4 regions of the Neobacillus terrisolis genome follow, and region 4 is predicted to be linked to each of the others. Evidence: predicted binding sites of a transcription regulator. Region 4 holds the regulator's gene; each other region holds the start of a gene.
The links. The regulator CtsR, encoded in region 4, represses protease genes until heat stress. The targets are predictions, from matches to a motif close to ATGGTCAATAAAGGTCAAACA.
Positions count from the first base shown of each region.

Region 1: ACI48O_RS03905 (ATP-dependent Clp protease ATP-binding subunit) is a predicted target of CtsR. The motif match lies at 2,578-2,598, and genes of this name have one in related genera.
Region 2: clpB (ATP-dependent chaperone ClpB) is a predicted target of CtsR. The motif match lies at 1,890-1,910, and genes of this name have one in related genera.
Region 3: clpP (ATP-dependent Clp endopeptidase proteolytic subunit ClpP) is a predicted target of CtsR. The motif match lies at 2,995-3,015, and genes of this name have one in related genera.

Region 1 is NZ_JBKFGH010000005.1:929-5,331, reverse strand. Features, by position in the region: gene ACI48O_RS03920 (YkvS family protein) at 280-468, shown strand; gene ACI48O_RS03915 (CPBP family intramembrane glutamic endopeptidase) at 658-1,269, shown strand; gene ACI48O_RS03910 (YkvI family membrane protein) at 1,400-2,452, opposite strand; gene ACI48O_RS03905 (ATP-dependent Clp protease ATP-binding subunit) at 2,663-4,403, shown strand, end outside.
Region 2 is NZ_JBKFGH010000004.1:256,927-261,329, reverse strand. Features, by position in the region: gene clpB (ATP-dependent chaperone ClpB) at 1-1,869, opposite strand, end outside; gene ACI48O_RS03335 (YjzC family protein) at 1,974-2,153, opposite strand; gene argF (ornithine carbamoyltransferase) at 2,347-3,306, opposite strand; gene ACI48O_RS03325 (carbamoyl phosphate synthase large subunit) at 3,303-4,403, opposite strand, start outside.
Region 3 is NZ_JBKFGH010000008.1:180,730-185,132, forward strand. Features, by position in the region: gene ACI48O_RS06505 (sugar-binding transcriptional regulator) at 1-545, opposite strand, end outside; gene ACI48O_RS06510 (glutaredoxin family protein) at 673-933, opposite strand; gene rpoN (RNA polymerase factor sigma-54) at 1,006-2,322, opposite strand; tRNA gene ACI48O_RS06520 (tRNA-Arg) at 2,562-2,633, opposite strand; gene clpP (ATP-dependent Clp endopeptidase proteolytic subunit ClpP) at 3,117-3,719, shown strand.
Region 4 is NZ_JBKFGH010000040.1:47-4,449, reverse strand. Features, by position in the region: gene clpC (ATP-dependent protease ATP-binding subunit ClpC) at 1-1,054, opposite strand, end outside; gene ACI48O_RS20720 (protein arginine kinase) at 1,066-2,157, opposite strand; gene ACI48O_RS20715 (UvrB/UvrC motif-containing protein) at 2,141-2,689, opposite strand; gene ACI48O_RS20710 (CtsR family transcriptional regulator) at 2,712-3,173, opposite strand; gene ACI48O_RS20705 (glucose 1-dehydrogenase) at 3,361-4,113, opposite strand; partial or broken rRNA gene rrf (5S ribosomal RNA) at 4,359-4,403, opposite strand, start outside.

The DNA of each region.
Region 1 (4,403 bases), on a different contig from region 4:
CAGATACGTTCAAACTAAATAGTCTTCTTAAAACAGTAATATTTCATTTATCTTATAAAAATTTATCCGCAATGTCTATCTACATTTTTGTTCACTTATGGTTGATGGATCGTTCATTATCCAAAAATGTTGAATGTTGTAAGTCTGTGAATATTATTGTCGAATTTCTAAAAACGCCCAAAAATTATCCACAAAAATGGCTTAAAATTATTTACGAATTGGAAAAAGTAGTGCAAACTGTTAAGTAACATAATTATGATGACAAGGGAGAGAGGTAATTTGAAAAGAGCTAAAGTTGGGAATGTTATTGAATTTAGAGAAGGCTTACAAGGGATAGTTGAAAAAGTTAATGAAAATTCAGTAATAGTTGATTTAACTTATATGGATAATTATCGCGATCTCGAACTTGACCAAAGAACCGTTGTAAATCACAAAAACTATAAAATCATAAAAGAGTCCGCCATATAAAAAGCAGTTTTCAACTGCTTTTATTTGGCGGATTTATTTATTTTATGGACCGAATCGTGGTAAAATCATTGTTTGTTGGCAGATTTATTTTCCCCTAAAATCTACAAACCTATTTACTGAACATTTCCCTGTGCATATTCAATAGGGATTTTGTTACAATAAAGAATAATTGCTGTAAGGGGGTTAAACATGATCAAATCCGCTCTCGATGTTCGGTTCATAAGTGGGTTCCTTTTAGCGCATTTATTAATGTTTTTTACTTTTTCTGATAAAGCTGTTTTTTGGTATTTTTTCACTGCAACGATGCTGCTATTAATTTGTTATGTAGTAGCTAAGGATAAATTGGACGATAAGTTATCCTTAGTCAAATACCTTTTTATTGGAATTTTATCGGGGACTCTTCTTTTTTTCCTTTTTTGGGCAGGGAATCAATTGATTGAATTCTTCCATATTCCAGTAATGAAACAGGTAACCTCCCTTTACAAAAGGTTTGGTCCCGATTTATTTTGGCACTATTTAGCGTTAATATTAGTCATTGTCCCGGGGGAAGAAATTTTTTGGCGTGGATTTATCCAAAAACGACTGCTTTCGTTTACGAATAATGGTACAAGCATTATAGTATCCGCTATTATGTATTCATCTGTACATCTTTATTCCAACCAAATTATGCTCCCATTTGCTGCTCTAGTAGCAGGTTTGGTCTGGGGCTGGCTTTATGCCTGGAGAAGAAGTATGCCGCTAGTAATTGTATCCCACTTAGTATTTGATCTTTTTTTATTTGTCATTATGCCCTTTAGATAAGCAGCCTTTTCTTCTTGAAAGGCTGCTTATTTTATTACTAGGCTTAGCTAAATTGTTTGTTGATTTCCGCTCCAGGTGCTCCAATCAACATTGTTCTTTAACACTGCCTTTTACAAAAAAGCGGTGCTTTTTATGTGGAAAATTTTTTTCGATTGATCGGCTTAAGCCATAATAAAACAATAAAAGCTAAACTAAAATAACCAAACAGAGGGTATAGATAGGAAAGGAGCTTCCCGTAATCAATCAGACTAATAAAATAGGTACTTAGAAAAATCAAGATAACAATCGAAATACTTGGAAGACTTATATATTTTCTTAACTGGCGCTCTAGCCCGAAAACATTGCCTATTACAGAGGTAAAGATTTCTCCATAAATAACGAAAACATAAATCCAATATATGCTTGGAGCGATGTTTTTCACAATTACTGCCATTGGAACCTCAAACGTTTCCACCTTAGGAAGCATCGTCAGGACAATATGGCTGCTTAGCAAGATTAAGGTAAGAGCAATTCCCCCAAGGATACCTCCCCACAAAATCGTATCATCATCTTTTATTTCTCCTGCAACAGGTACTAATACAGCTTGGGCAAGAAATAAATTAAATGCTGCATACGTAAATGGTGAGACGACCGCCTTCCAGCCATCCGCTAAAAAAGGAACAGCCATTAATTGTTCTGAGAAATGAGGGGATTGGACCGATTTTCCCATTAATATAACACTAAATGAAATCATCAGTGGGACAACCAATATATTGACAACAAATAAGCCTTTCATTCCAATCATAAGAACAAGAATGGAAAGACAAATTGTAATAAGAACCCCTGCTACCTTAGGGAAGTTCAATTGCTCCTCAAAAATGGCCCCTGCACCCGAGAGCATTACTGCGCATACACCAAGAAGCATCAGCAATGTTAAGGCGTTAATGATTCGCCCAAAAAACCTGCCAAATACAAACTCATTAAATTCCTGATAAGATTTTGCTCCTACAAGGGCCGCCAATCTCATCAATTTAGCACCTAGATATATCAAGATAAAACCACTTATAAAAATCCCTGCAAACCCCAAGAAGCCAAACCGAGAAAAAAACTCGACGATTTCTCTTCCTGTGGCAAACCCTGCACCTACTACTGTACCCACATATACAGCTGCTATTTGAAAGGATGCACTCCATCTTGGTTTCAAAGTCGTCCTCCCCCTTCCTATCCATATATATGATGGTTAGGACAAACAAAGACGAGCTTTTTCAAACATTCATAACGAACACCACTAAATTTGTTAAAGACAATTTTTTGTAAACAAAATACTTGAAAGTCAAAAAAGGTCAAAGTATAATGAAGACACGAAAGGTCAAAGTTAGTCAAAATCAAACAAATGTATAGGAGGTTATGCAACATGCTTTGCAACAAATGTCAATTTAACGAAGCAACCATTCAAATGAAACTTAATGTCAATGGTCAAAAAAGGCATCTCCTCTTATGTGAGGAATGTTTCAAAAAGGAACGTGAAAAGATTGGAAATTTAACTTCATTCGGGCTAAATGGATTCAACCATCCGTTTGAAGATTTCCTTGAAGGATCTTCAGGAATCCCTTCATCCCAAGAGCACAATGTAAACGAACCTTTTCAACAAGCTCTCCCAACTAATGGCGGAGGGTTTATCGACCAATTTGGTCGAAATCTTACCCAGTTTGCCAAAGCGGGTCTAATTGACCCTGTAATTGGTCGTGATGAAGAAGTCGCTCGCGTGATGGAAATTTTGAATAGACGCAATAAAAATAATCCGGTGTTAATCGGTGAACCAGGCGTTGGGAAAACGGCAATTGCCGAAGGGCTTGCTCTTAAAATAGCTGAGGGCTCTGTTCCTGCCAAATTGCTTGGTAAAGAAGTATATTTGCTTGATGTTGCCTCACTCGTGTCCAATACCGGCATTCGAGGTCAATTTGAGGAAAGAATGAAGAAACTGATCTCTGAATTACAGCAAAGAAAAAATATCATTCTATTTATCGATGAAATTCACTTGTTAGTCGGAGCTGGTTCTGCTGAAGGTTCGATGGATGCGGGAAACATCCTAAAACCTGCTCTCGCTCGCGGGGAACTGCAAGTCGTCGGAGCAACGACATTGAAGGAATATCGTAAAATTGAAAAAGATCCTGCCCTTGAGCGACGTTTTCAACCTGTTCAAGTGTCAGAGCCATCACTCGAAAAAGCTGTAGAAATCTTAAAAGGGATTCAAACGAAATACGAACAATACCATAAGGTTTCTTATACAGAGGAAGCGATTAAAGCATGCGTCACTCTTTCGCATCGCTATATCCAAGACCGTTTTCTTCCAGATAAAGCGATCGATTTATTAGATGAAGCTGGTTCCATCCTTAACCTAAAAACCGATGTTGAGCCCGATACATCACAAATTGAGAACCGCTTAAAAGAAATAAGTAAAGAAAAAGAATTGGCTTTAAAAAATGAACAATACGAACAGGCTGCAAAACTTCGAGATGAAGAGACAGCCCTTGAACAAAAATTGGCTAAAGCTGAAAACAATGATGTGTTACATCCAATCGTTGATGTACAGGATATTCAAGCCATCATCGAGAAAAAAACAGGGATCCCAGTTGGAAAGCTGCAAGAGGATGACCAAAATAAAATGAAATCTCTTGAACACAATCTTGCTAATAAAGTAATCGGACAGGATGAAGCAGTGACAAAAGTGGCTAAAGCGATTCGACGCAGCCGCGCTGGCTTAAAGTCAAAGCATCGCCCAATTGGTTCATTCTTATTCGTTGGTCCAACCGGTGTCGGGAAAACTGAATTATCAAAGACATTGGCAGAGGAATTGTTTGGTGTAAAAGATGCAATGATTCGCCTTGACATGAGCGAATATATGGAAAAACACAGCGTTTCAAAAATCATCGGCTCTCCTCCAGGATACGTTGGACACGAGGAAGCTGGACAACTAACAGAAAAAGTTCGCCGAAATCCATATTGCATTATTTTGCTTGATGAAATTGAGAAAGCACATCCAGATGTACAGCATATGTTCCTGCAAATTCTTGAGGATGGACGACTTACAGACAGCCAAGGTCGCATGGTAAGCTTTAAGGATTCCGTTATCATTATGACAAGTAATGCGGGCG
Region 2 (4,403 bases), on a different contig from region 4:
AAGGGTTTTGGCTAATTCCGTTTTCCCAACCCCCGTTGGTCCAAGGAAGATAAATGAACCGATTGGCCTATTTGGATCCTTAATACCCGCACGAGCCCTTAATACAGCATTGGAAACCAGTTCAATTGCTTCATCCTGGCCAATTACACGTTCATGAAGAATACTTTCAAGCCGTAACAGCTTTTCCCGTTCGCCCTCAACCAACTTCGTAATTGGTATACCTGTCCATCGCGCTACAATAGAGGCAATTTCTTCCTCGGTCACTTCTTCCCTTAATAGCTTCGTTCCTTGTTGGTCACTAACTTGTTGTTCAAGCTCCTTTAGTTGTTTTTCCGCTTCCGGAATTTTTCCGTAACGAAGCTCAGAAGCTTTATTTAGATCATAATTATTTTCCGCATCGGATAGCTCACGACGCAGCTTTTCAAGCAAGGCTCTTTGATCGCGGACCTTCTGAATGCCCTCTTTCTCTAGTTGCCATTGGGCTTTCATTGCATTTGCCTTATCCTTTCGTTCTGCAAGCTCTTTCTTCAACAGCTCTAAACGATTTTTGCTTTGAGGATCCAGTTCTTTTTGCAATGCCGCCTCTTCAATTTCGAGCTGCATTACCCGCCGAACGACTTCATCAATTTCAGTTGGCATCGAATCAATTTCTGTACGAATCATTGCACAGGCTTCGTCAACAAGGTCAATCGCTTTATCAGGAAGAAAGCGATCGGTTATATAGCGATCGGATAAGGTTGCGGCTGCAACGAGTGCTCGGTCATGGATATTGACGCCATGATGAATTTCAAATCGCTCCTTTAGACCTCTTAAAATCGAAATCGTATCCTCCACATCAGGTTCCTGAACAAGTACTTGTTGAAAGCGGCGTTCAAGCGCAGGGTCTTTTTCAATATACTTCCGGTGTTCATCTAAAGTAGTGGCTCCGATACAATGCAATTCACCACGAGCAAGCATCGGTTTAAGCATATTGCCCGCATCCATCGCCCCTTCAGTTTTCCCGGCACCTACAATCGTATGAAGCTCATCGATGAACAACAATATTTTTCCTTCACTTTTTTTCACTTCATTCAAGACAGCCTTAAGGCGTTCCTCGAATTCCCCACGAAATTTTGCTCCAGCAATCAATGCGCTCATATCAAGGGCAAAGATCGTTTTGTCCTTCAAGCCCTCTGGAACATCCTTTCGAACAATTCGTTGGGCCAGCCCTTCAACAATTGCCGTCTTCCCTACACCTGGTTCTCCTATTAATACTGGATTGTTTTTTGTTTTACGAGATAAAATTCTTATCACATGACGTATTTCACTGTCACGACCAATAACTGGATCGAGTTTACCGGTTTTTACTTCTGCAACCAAGTCCCTGCCGTATTTTTTTAAAGCATCGTAGGTTGCCTCAGGATTTTGTGAAGTCACCCTTTGATTCCCCCTAATTTCTTTTATAGCTGTTAATACTTTTTCTTTTGTTGCCCCTAATTCTGTTAAAATCTTTCCTGTTTCTGTCCTCGCATCAAGTGCGCCAAGAATAATATGTTCTATTGATAAATAATCATCCTTAAAAAGCTGCATAGCTTTTTCGGCTTCCGTCATGACTCGCTGTAAACCAGCTGTAATATAAAGATTCCCTTGAGCTACCCCGCTACCCGTAACTTTTGGTTTCTTATCTAAGGCTTTTTTCAGTTTTCCGGTAAAACTCTCTGCTGAACATTGGACTTTACTTAGTACGGAAGAAACCAAATTATCCTCAACTGCTAAGATGGCCAAAAATAAATGAATATCATCGACTTCTTGATGTTCATTTTGACGGGCAAGTGATTGACCTGACAGGAATGCTTCCTGAAGCCGCTCCGTCATTTTATTAAAATCCATCTTAATTCCTCCTTGTTCCCTGTTTGACCTTTTCTGACCTTTATGTATATTATATGCTTTTTTTTAAATAAAATAAAGCCATCCGGTGGGATGGCTTATAATTTTTAAGGTCTGCGCTGGAAAGACCAAATACGGTCATCATTTGAGTTTTCGGGGAACTTTTGTCCTGCTTTTAGGCGGATTCTTTTCGGATTATTGACAGTACTTCCTGTGTCCCCGATTTCAATATAGATTCCATTGTTCGGTGCTTTTTGTCCAGGCTTAAATTGTCTATTTTGACCCATTAGGAAAACCTCCTTGTGAATGGTTCATTAGCTAGTATTTCCGGGGTTGAGGTCAATCTTACGAGTTGTTTTTATCCAAAATTAGGTTTGCTTTGCTTCAGTTGAAGAAATATTAGGTCATTTTCGCACGATAAAACACATAAAACGCAAAAAGACCAATTCACAAAAGGAATTGGTCTTTACCATATTTACTTTAATTCTTTAATATTTCCACTAACAATGCCTTCTGGGCATGCAATCTGTTTCCAGCCTGTTCAAATACCAATGAGTTAGGACCGTCAATTACACTTGCGGTTACTTCCTCTTCTCTGTGTGCTGGTAAACAGTGCAAGAAAATATAATCCGGTTTTGCATTTGCTACTAAAGCATCATTTATTTGGAAACCATTAAATGCTTTTAATCTTATTTCGTTTTCCTCTTCCTGACCCATACTAGTCCAGACATCAGAATACACAACATCCGCATCTTTAATTGCTGCCACTGGGTCATTGGTGATCACTACGTTTGCTCCGCTCTCTGCAGCATAACCTAATACTGCCTCTGTGATGGCTGCATCCGGCTCATAGCCCTGAGGTGTTGCAACCGAAATGTCCATTCCCACTTTTGCACAGGCAACCATTAAAGAATGGGCTACATTATTACCATCACCGATGTAGGCTATTTTTAACCCAGTAAATTTCCCTTTCACTTCAAATACTGTCTGCAAATCGGCCAATGCTTGACATGGATGAGCAAGATCAGTAAGGCCATTAATAACAGGAATAGAAGCATGCTCAGCTAATTCCTCAATGATTGAGTGAGAAAAGGTACGAATCATGATGCCGTCAACATAATGGGATAACACCTTTGCGGTATCTGAAATCGGTTCTCCTCTTCCAATTTGCAAATCTTTGCTATTCATCACAATTGCTTGACCGCCTAGTTGAAGCATCCCCGCTTCAAAGGAAACTCTCGTTCTAGTGGATGATTTTTCAAAAATCATCCCGAGAATTTTCCCGGCCAAAGGCTTCCCATGGTCGGAGCCGGCAAGCTTTTCCTTCTTTAACACGATTGCTTTATCCACTAAAGCTTGAATCGTGTTTGGAGAAAGATCCATTAATGTTAATAAATCTTTTCCCTTTAATTCCGTATCAAGTACATTTGTTTGAATCATCCTACAGTCACATCCTTAAATATAGTTTGGTGCCAGTGACCAATCGATTGAACCTTCCAGTTTTTGACGGCAACAGCAGTTAAAAATGCTTTCATTGTTTCTTTTTCAGTAAACGTTGGAATCCGGTTTCTGGTCGCTTTTTGTCTTGCTAGGACATCGGCATCCTGTTTTTGGGTGTCATAGAAGGCAACCGTATTTTTATCGGCCAACTCTTCTTCAAGTTTCTCGGTTTGAACGATTTCGATATTCGCGTTCTTTGCAAGATCCTGAAGTTCAGAAATGTCATCCATCATGCTGCAGACAAGCTTGCCACCATTGATTTCTTTTTTCACATTGGCATGAAGCCATTTTGCCAATGCTTCCTCAACACTCGCTGCAATGCTGATTCCTTCACCGGTTGATTTCATTTCCGGACCAACTTTCGAGTCGAGGCCACGCATTGCATAATTTGAAAACACTGGGTATTTAATCGTAATGAACGGCAATGATACTGGCATGTTTGATTCTGATTGCTTCGACAAAGTTAATTTCCCGAGCAATATTTTTGTCGCAATTTGCACCAACGGCTTTCCGGTTACTTTACTTACAATCGGCACAGTCCGGCTCGCACGTGGATTAACCTCCAGAACTAAAACGTTTTCCCCATCAACAATAAATTGGATATTCATTAAGCCCTTATATTGAAGCTTTTTAACAATTTTTTCAGCATAGGATAGCATGAGCTTTTCTGTGTCTTGAGAAAAGCTTTGAGCTGGCAGAATCGACATACTATCACCAGAATGGACTCCGGTTTTTTCAATATGTTCGACGATGGTTGGTACTAAAATAGTTGTGCCATCAGCTGCCAGGTCAAGCTCTGCTTCTTGAGCATAAATGTATTGGTCAACAAGAATTGGATAAGTAACCGTACCACTCGCTAAAGTGCTCTCAAGCTCCTGTTGATTTTTCAGGATTTCCATTCCCTTTCCGCCAATGACGTAAGAAGGTCTTAGCAAAATCGGGAACCCTAAGCTGTTCACAGCTGCTAGTAGTTCTGATTTATTGTTCGCAATATCCCCACGTACGCGAGGAATCTCCAATTGATCAAGTAATTGATA
Region 3 (4,403 bases), on a different contig from region 4:
ACCTCTTCACCAACACCACCGCGTGCTGGTACAAACAGCAATTCTTTTTCATGAAAATCGGGTGTAAGCATCTCGGCTACCGACGCCATTGTAGTTCCGCCGGTAACAGCAATAATATTTTTACCTGGCAAAAGGTCTTTCATGCAATTAACTGTCGCCCGCCCTATTTCACTTTTTACCCAAGGTGATTCATCACTGTTGCCTGAAACGACTATGACCTTTTTAATTTGAAGTTGGCGCTCGAGCTGTCGTTCTATTTGGTCAATACCTGTTACTTCTCTCATTACGCCTTCAAGCTTTTCTAGAAGCTCTGAACCCTCTGATGTCAAACTCATTCCAACACTTGAAAAATCAATCAGATCCTGGTCTTTCAAAAATTCCACTTCGCTGCGAAGCACTCTTTCAGTAAGACTAAGACTTCCCGCTAAGCTCCTTCTTCCAACTGGCTGCATTAAATTTATGTATTGAAGAATGGAGTAGCGTTTTTGCATAACTTGCAGGAGGTCAGGTAATAATCTTTTTTGTAAATCAATAATTGAGTCCATGGTAATATTCTCCTCTTTTGGATGGTCGTAAAATGTCCCGCCTAGACATATTATGTCCCACTTGTTGCAAAAAAAATCACTCCTTAACCTAAGGCTTATTTTAACAGGAGTGAAATGAAATTTCAACTTATAATAAAGAGATTTTTTCTTGCAAACGCTTACGTATGACATTTTTGTCAACACGGCCAAATTGGACCTCTTCACCATCTAACACAACCACCGGAATCATAATCCCATAAAGCTCTGTTAGATGATCATCTGTATCAATATCCACTTCTTTAATAGAAAAAGGAAACTCTGTTTGAAGTTGCGTTAATGATTCTTTGGCCATCTCACATAAATGGCATTTCTTTCGAGTATAAAATGTAACTACTACCTGGGCCTCCACGATTAGTTGTCCTCCTTTTTCCACTTATCTGCATTTAATTAGAAAAACAGTGAAGGATTCTCCACATTTAGATTAATCGTATCTTTTTCGTTTTGAAGAAGAAGGAATACCGAGCTGGTCTCGATACTTAGCAACGGTTCTTCGGGAAACTACGATCCCATCATTCTCCTTTAAAAGCTGGACAATGTCCAAATCCGATAAAGGCTTTTGCTTATTTTCTTCTTTAATTAATTTCTCCATCGCCATCTTAACCTTGCTCGATGACAGTGATTCATCAGAAACGGATTCAATCGCATTCGTGAAAAATGATTTTAGCTCAACGGTTCCAAACGGTGTTTGAACGTACTTTTCACGTACAGCTCTGCTCACAGTCGATTCGTGGATTCCCAATTCTTCAGATATCTCTTTCATCGTCATCGGTTTTAAAAAAGTAGGACCTTTTTCAAAATAAGCTTGTTGTTTGTCTACAATTTTACCTGTTACGTTCAAGATTGTTTTTTGGCGTTGCTCTAAGCTGCGAATAATCCAGTGATAATCCTGTTGCTTCTCATTCAGAAAATCGTTGACCTTCTTATCTTGATAGGAATTTAAACTAGCAAAATAATCTTTATTAAACTGAATTTTTGGCAGAATGTGATCAAATAACCTGACAACGAATTGATCACCCTCTTGAACTACCATGACATCAGGGATTACATATGAAGCTCTTTCATAATGAAAGGCAGCTCCCGGCTTTGGATTAAGCGTTAAAATATAATCAAATACTTGCTGAATTTCCTTTATATCAATCGAAAGCAGTTTCGAAAGCTGCTTCCACTTTTTTTCAGCAAACATCGAAAAATGCTCCGAAACAATCCTTTCAGCCAGCTCATTCTTTACTTCCTGGCGATTAAGCTGCAGAAGCAAGCATTCTCTTAAGGTTCGTGCCCCAATGCCTGCCGGCTCCACTCTTTGCAAAATAGCCAAGCATTCCTCTGCGTCAGCCAAAGAAAAATTAAAGTGATTGGCTATATCCTGTAAATTACCCGTAAAATAGCCATTATCATCTAGGTGATAGATATAGTGGGTAACCACCCTTTTCTGAAATGGGCTCATTTTCATATCTTGAATTTGCGGAAATAAATGATCAGCTAACGTAAAGCGCTGATCGCTGATTTGTTCAATCCAAGCTTTGTCATTTGATTTTTGACTTTGCCCCTTCGCCTTTGGCTGGTATACCTCCGCTTTTCTGCTTTTAATATGCAATAATGGATTTTCAAGCGCTTTATTTTCGAGAAAATCCACAAGCTCAATAGCCGAATATTGTAAAAGTGCAATTGCTTGTGAAAGCTCTTGAGTCATCGATAACTTTAACGACTGTTGTTGAGATAATCCTGCTCTTAAATCCATTTTCACTCCCCCTGTCCTCATTTTACAACAGAGAAGAAATATGTTCACGAAAAAATACCAGAGCTTACTACTAACATATTCATTTTTTGAATATGAGTGATAGGCTGATTGTATGATGAGGACCACTTTATTTTATAAAATAATTATGCGGAAAGTATGCATTTTATTAGAAAAGTTATCGAAATACCTTTAAAAATGCCAAAAACCCCTTACCCTAAATAGGCAAGAGGTTTTGGTAACGCCCTCGGCAGGAATCGAACCCACATCTCAAGAACCGGAATCTTACGTGCTATCCGTTGCACCACGAGGGCATGTAAAAAAGACGCTACGTTAAAATATTATATGGCATGATGAACTTGATTGCAAGCATTGTTTTTAAGGAAAATGGGCCCAACACTTTGAATCGGTTTTTGTTTGGCTGTTGATTGGAGCGGAAGGTGCGAGACTCCTGCGGGAGAAGGTGTCACGGGAGACTTCACAGGCGCTTTGCGCCAAGGAGGCTCCCGGACTCCCCCGCGGAAAGCGAGCACCTGAAGCGGAAATCAACAGAGCCTTTTGTTTAAAAATTCCCTAATCGGATAAGATGTAAAGCATGGACATTTCTGCGAGGGAAAACACACCATTCATGCAAGCTAATGTTGTCGAACAAATCACGCTAAATGCAGGTCGATTTGTTTGACCTTAATTGACCATCAGTGTATGATAACAATACATAAGATTTTTTTCATCGAGATTTATGAGGAAAAATCTTGGGGTCTAACCTTGGAATATGAGATTAAAGGAGGAACAGAAAAATGAATTTGATTCCTACAGTAATTGAACAGACAAATCGCGGCGAGCGGGCATACGATATTTATTCCCGTTTGTTAAAAGACCGTATCATCATGCTCGGAAGCGCAATTGATGACCATGTTGCCAACTCAATTGTCGCTCAATTATTATTCTTAGAAGCTGAAAATCCTGAAAAAGATATATCCATTTACATTAACAGCCCTGGCGGTAGCATCACTGCCGGTATGGCAATTTATGACACAATGCAGTTCATTAAGCCCGATGTTCAAACGATTTGTATCGGTATGGCTGCATCAATGGGTGCATTCTTACTTGCTGCAGGTACAAAAGGCAAGCGCTATTGCTTACCAAACAGCGAAGTTATGATTCACCAGCCACTTGGCGGTGCACAAGGTCAAGCAACAGAAATCGAAATCGCTGCAAAGCGCATCCTTTTCCTACGTGATAAATTAAACGGTATCCTTGCAGAACGCACAGGCCAGCCACTTGAAGTAATTGAGCGTGACACTGAGCGCGATAACTTCATGACTGCTGAAAAGGCTAAAGAATACGGCTTAGTCGATCATATTATTGAACGCAGCTCTGCTACTGGTGAGAAAAAATAATAATCGCTCCTAAACGAAACTCGCGCTCTATTTTTTATAGTGGGCGTTAAAAGGTGCCTTCTTAATAAATGACGTATGCTCTGGCATACGTCATTTAATTATTTACAAGGGTTTTTTTTAACATGGCTGTGTTAAAGCTCAGTGTTGATTTTTTTACACAATGTTGATTGGAGCGGAAGGCGCTTGACTCCTGCGGGAGTAGCGGGACAGGTAAGACCCCACAGGAGCTTTAGCTCCGAGGAGGTTCACCGCCCGCCCCGCGGAAAGCAAGCGCCTGGAGCGGAAATCAATAGTCTAGTTTAACACAGCCTTTGACATAATATTGTTCAATGAAACGACTGTCAATATTGATGTCATTCGGAACGCCGGCATGGTAGGTTCCTTATCTTAAGAGGACATACGTTCCGTTATTTTGATAAAATATGCTCTTTTTGATAGATAAGCGGACACCAGTTCCGCTATTCGCTAATAAATGGCGATTTTTGAGTGGTATTTATATAAATAAGAGCCCCTGTGTCCGGTAAGATGCAATAACAAGCTAAAAACATCAAAATAAGGGCCTCTGTGTCCGCCAAAATATCGTAACTTCATTATTTTTGTTAACCAATCGGAGGAGGACAAGCTCGTAAGTATAATAAAGAAAACTCGCCAATTTTTTGATGGCGAGTTTTGCTTTTATATAGG
Region 4 (4,403 bases):
TTAAAATTTGAATTGACTCTTCAGCAGTAGGTTCATCAACTCGAATTGGCTGGAAGCGACGTTCGAGCGCAGCATCTTTTTCGATATATTTTCGATATTCATCTAAAGTAGTTGCTCCAATACACTGCAATTCTCCTCGAGCCAAGGATGGTTTTAAGATATTTGATGCATCAATCGCACCTTCTGCTCCACCGGCACCGATAAGTGTATGCAGCTCATCAATAAAGAGAATAATATTTCCAGCTTGGCGAATCTCGTCCATAACCTTTTTAAGGCGATCTTCAAATTCACCTCTGTACTTAGTTCCGGCAACAACAGTTCCCATATCAAGTGTCATTACTCGTTTATCACGAAGAATCTCTGGCACCTCATTGTGAACAATTTGTTGAGCCAGTCCTTCAGCAATGGCGGTTTTACCAACGCCAGGTTCTCCGATTAATACTGGATTATTCTTAGTTCGTCTACTTAGAACTTCGATAACCCGTTGAATTTCCTTGCTACGACCAATGACAGGATCAAGGCTGCCTTCACGGGCAATCGCAGTTAAGTCGCGAGCAAGACTATCTAAGGTAGGTGTATTTGCATTTGCTGCAGCACCACCTTGTCCTCCTCCTGCTTCATTGCTGCCCAATAATTGCAGTACTTGTTGACGAGCTTTATTGAGACTTACACCAAGGTTATTTAATACACGGGCGGCAACGCCTTCCCCCTCGCGAATTAAACCAAGTAAAATATGCTCTGTTCCAACATAGGAATGTCCCAATTTACGGGCTTCATCCATAGACAACTCTATTACTTTTTTAGCCCGCGGAGTATAGTGAATCGTTTGGGATGCCTCTTGACCACGACCGATAAGGTTTTCTACTTCCTTTTGAATCTTTTCTGCCCCAAGCCCGAGTGCATACAGCGCTTTAGCAGCAATCCCTTCTCCTTCTCTCACAAGTCCCAATAATATATGTTCAGTTCCAATATTATTATGACTTAATCGTATAGCTTCCTCTTGCGCTAGGGCCAACACCTTCTGTGCTCTTTCTGTAAAGCGTCCAAACATCATGTCTCTTCCTCCTAACTCTTCATTGTATCTAATTTTAATCTTTCTCTTATTAAAGCAGCCCGCCGAATATCTCTTTCATTAGGTCTTAAGGGGCCTCCGGCATACTGCTGTAAGAAACCTGGTTGAGTTAAAATCATTAATTCATTTAATATTGTATTAGGGATATTTTTTATAAAACCCATATCGATTCCTAGCCTAACATCGGACAAGCAGCGTGCGGCTTCCTTTGATTCTAAAATCCTGCTATTCTCCAAAACACCAAGCGAACGAAATACCCTATCTTCTAATTCTATGTTTAAAGTTTTTACTAATGCGTCCCGGGCATTTCTTTCCTGGGAAATCAATTGTTTTACTACGCTTTTTAAATCCTCGACAATTTCTTCCTCAGATTTTCCAAGAGTAATTTGATTAGAAATTTGAAAGATATTACCTAATGCTTCGCTACCTTCACCATAAATTCCTCTTACGACTAATCCTAATTGATTGATTGCCGGAATAATTCTATTTATCTGTTGCGTTAAGATGAGACCTGGTAAATGCATCATAACCGAAGCCCTTAAGCCAGTTCCGACATTAGTAGGACAACTGGTTAAATAGCCATATTGCTCATCAAAAGCGTAGGTAACATTTGCTTCAATCCAATCATCTACAACATTTGCTATTGAAAGTGCCTCTGTAAGCTGCAGTCCTGGAAATAGACATTGGATTCTAATATGATCTTCTTCATTAATCATGATGCTAATCTCTTCATTTTCCGATAGTAAACATGCTCCATGGGAAGCATCATTAGCTAATTGAGGACTGATTAAATGCTTTTCAACTAAAACTTGTTTCTGTAGAGGCTGTAATTGATCCATTTTTAATAATTCATATTGGCCAAGCTCTGTTAATGGACTTTGTACAGTTATTTCTTCAATAGTAGAGATGACTGAATTCGCTTCATCATTGGAAAAAAGAATAGGAAAAGTAAACTCATTAAAATTTCGTGCTAGCCGGATTCGTGAACTCATAACTATATCAGAATCTGGACCTTCAGCACTCATCCATGAGCTGACAGCTTGATTCATAAATCTTTCTAATCCCAAGCTACTCCCCTCCCTCATGACTTTCAATCATTTTGCTTTCTAATGAGCGTATTTCATCTCTAACTTGGGCGGCTTTCTCAAATTCCTCATCTGCTATTAACTGTTTTATCTTTTCCTTTAAGTCTGCAACTGTTTTACGAATTTGAATGCCTCCACCAATTCTTTTTGGGATTTTCCCGCGGTGATCTGTATTACCACTATGAACCTTTTTTAATAGAGGGATAAGCTGTTCTTGAAATGCTTCGTAGCAATTTGCACACCCAAATCTCCCTATTTTGACGAATTGTGGAAAGGTCATTGAACATTGCTTACACTGAACAATTTCTTGAGGTTTAAATGCATCTTGGGGAGATGGAGTAAACTTCGGCTCTATGTTTAATAGGCCTGCAATTAAATTATTTATTGAAAAGCCAGGTGCTCCATTCAGTAAAAACATCTCACCCTTTTCATGAGCACATTTTTCACATAAGTGAAATTCGGTTTTTTCGCCGTTTATGATTTTAGTAAAGTGGAGCGTCGCTGGTCTTTGATTACATTCTGGGCAAATCATTTTTTCACCTCTCCAGCTCACTTTATTTATATTTTAAAGTTGTTAACATTGCCTTTACCATTCTTGCTCGTAATTCATCCCGATAAGGAAGATCAATATACAACACGGAACGATCAATTACGCTTAACATAATTTTTGCTTCACGATTAGTAATAATATCCTCTTCTACTAATCGATAGATTAAATCTTCTGCACTGCTTTGAGAAATATTAGACTTTATCAGAGATATCAAATGATCAATTAAATGGACATGATCATTCGTTTGAACCTTAATGATTCGAATATATCCGCCGCCACCCCGTTTACTTTCAACAAGATAACCTCTTTCTACTGTAAAACGAGTATTGATTACATAATTAATTTGGGAAGGAACACATTGAAATTTGTCGGCAATTTCGTTTCTTTTAATCTCAACAATTTCTTCTTCACTCAACTCCAATACCGTCTTTAAATAATCTTCAATTATGTCGGAGATATTCCTCATCAAACCTCCCCCAATCTTCTGACTTTGACTATATTTGACTTTGATTATACATGATTCACCTATGTTTGTGCAATTAATTGAACCACTAATCTATTCTTACCATTTTACCTTTTCTCAAACAAAGGCTAAGAGGAATGTCTTAGTTTTTTATTACCGTTCACGAAACAATAAGCTGAGCCCTTACATATTATTCAACATAAATCATTTTTCTCGTCATCCCGCCATCAACTACCAGATTTGTTCCTGTTACAAAATTATTTTCCTCACTTGATAAAAAGAGACAAGCCCGTGCAATATCATCCGGCCTTCCAACTCGTTTTGATAAATGCTGCTGATGATCTACATCTCGTAATAATGAATAATCTCCTTTTTCAATCCACCCCGGAGAAATCGAATTTACGGTGATCTTATCATTACTAAATGATGCGGCTAATGCATGGGTAATAGCGACAATTCCACCCTTAGAGGCAGCATAAGCTTCCGAGTTAGGTTCCGACATAAATGCACGTGTGGAAGCGATATTGATAATAGCACCACCAAGTTTGTTCTTTCGAATATACTTTGCCGCCTCCCTCGAAGCAATGAAAACACTTCTTAAGTTCGTATTGATGATATCATCCCATTCATTTATTGTTAGTTCGTAAGTATTTTTAAACGCTCCTCCTTTACCGGCATTATTAATTAAAATATGTATTTCCCCATAAGTGCTTTTCGCTTTTTCTATTAAATGAATGAGATCTTCTTCTTTTCTTACATCTGTTTGTATAAAAAGACTATCGCCACCAAGTTTTTTAATTTGATGTTCTAGTTCTCTCCCTCTTATTTCATCCATATCTGCTAGAACTACTTTTGCACCTTCAACAGCATAAAGGGAAGCAATTCCTCGACCAATACCATTGGCAGCACCTGTTACAATCACCACTTTATTAGTGAAACTCATCAGGATTACCCCTTTCATTATTAATTTTTAAATTGGAGTTTGATTTTCGTTGGTGGAGGTAGGAAACTCTTTTCTGTTACATCTAGAATATACTACTTAAAAAATGTTGATTCGAGGATTTTGTTATATTTTTGGAATGCTTTCCTAAAAGATAGTTAGTGAAATGAACAGAAGGAGTTGATAGAAGTGTTACGTTTAAGATGGAGAAAAACAAAAAAACAGCCTTATCAGCTGTTTTTTTGTTTGCCCGGCAACGTCCTACTCTCACAGGGGGAGAGCCCCCAACTACC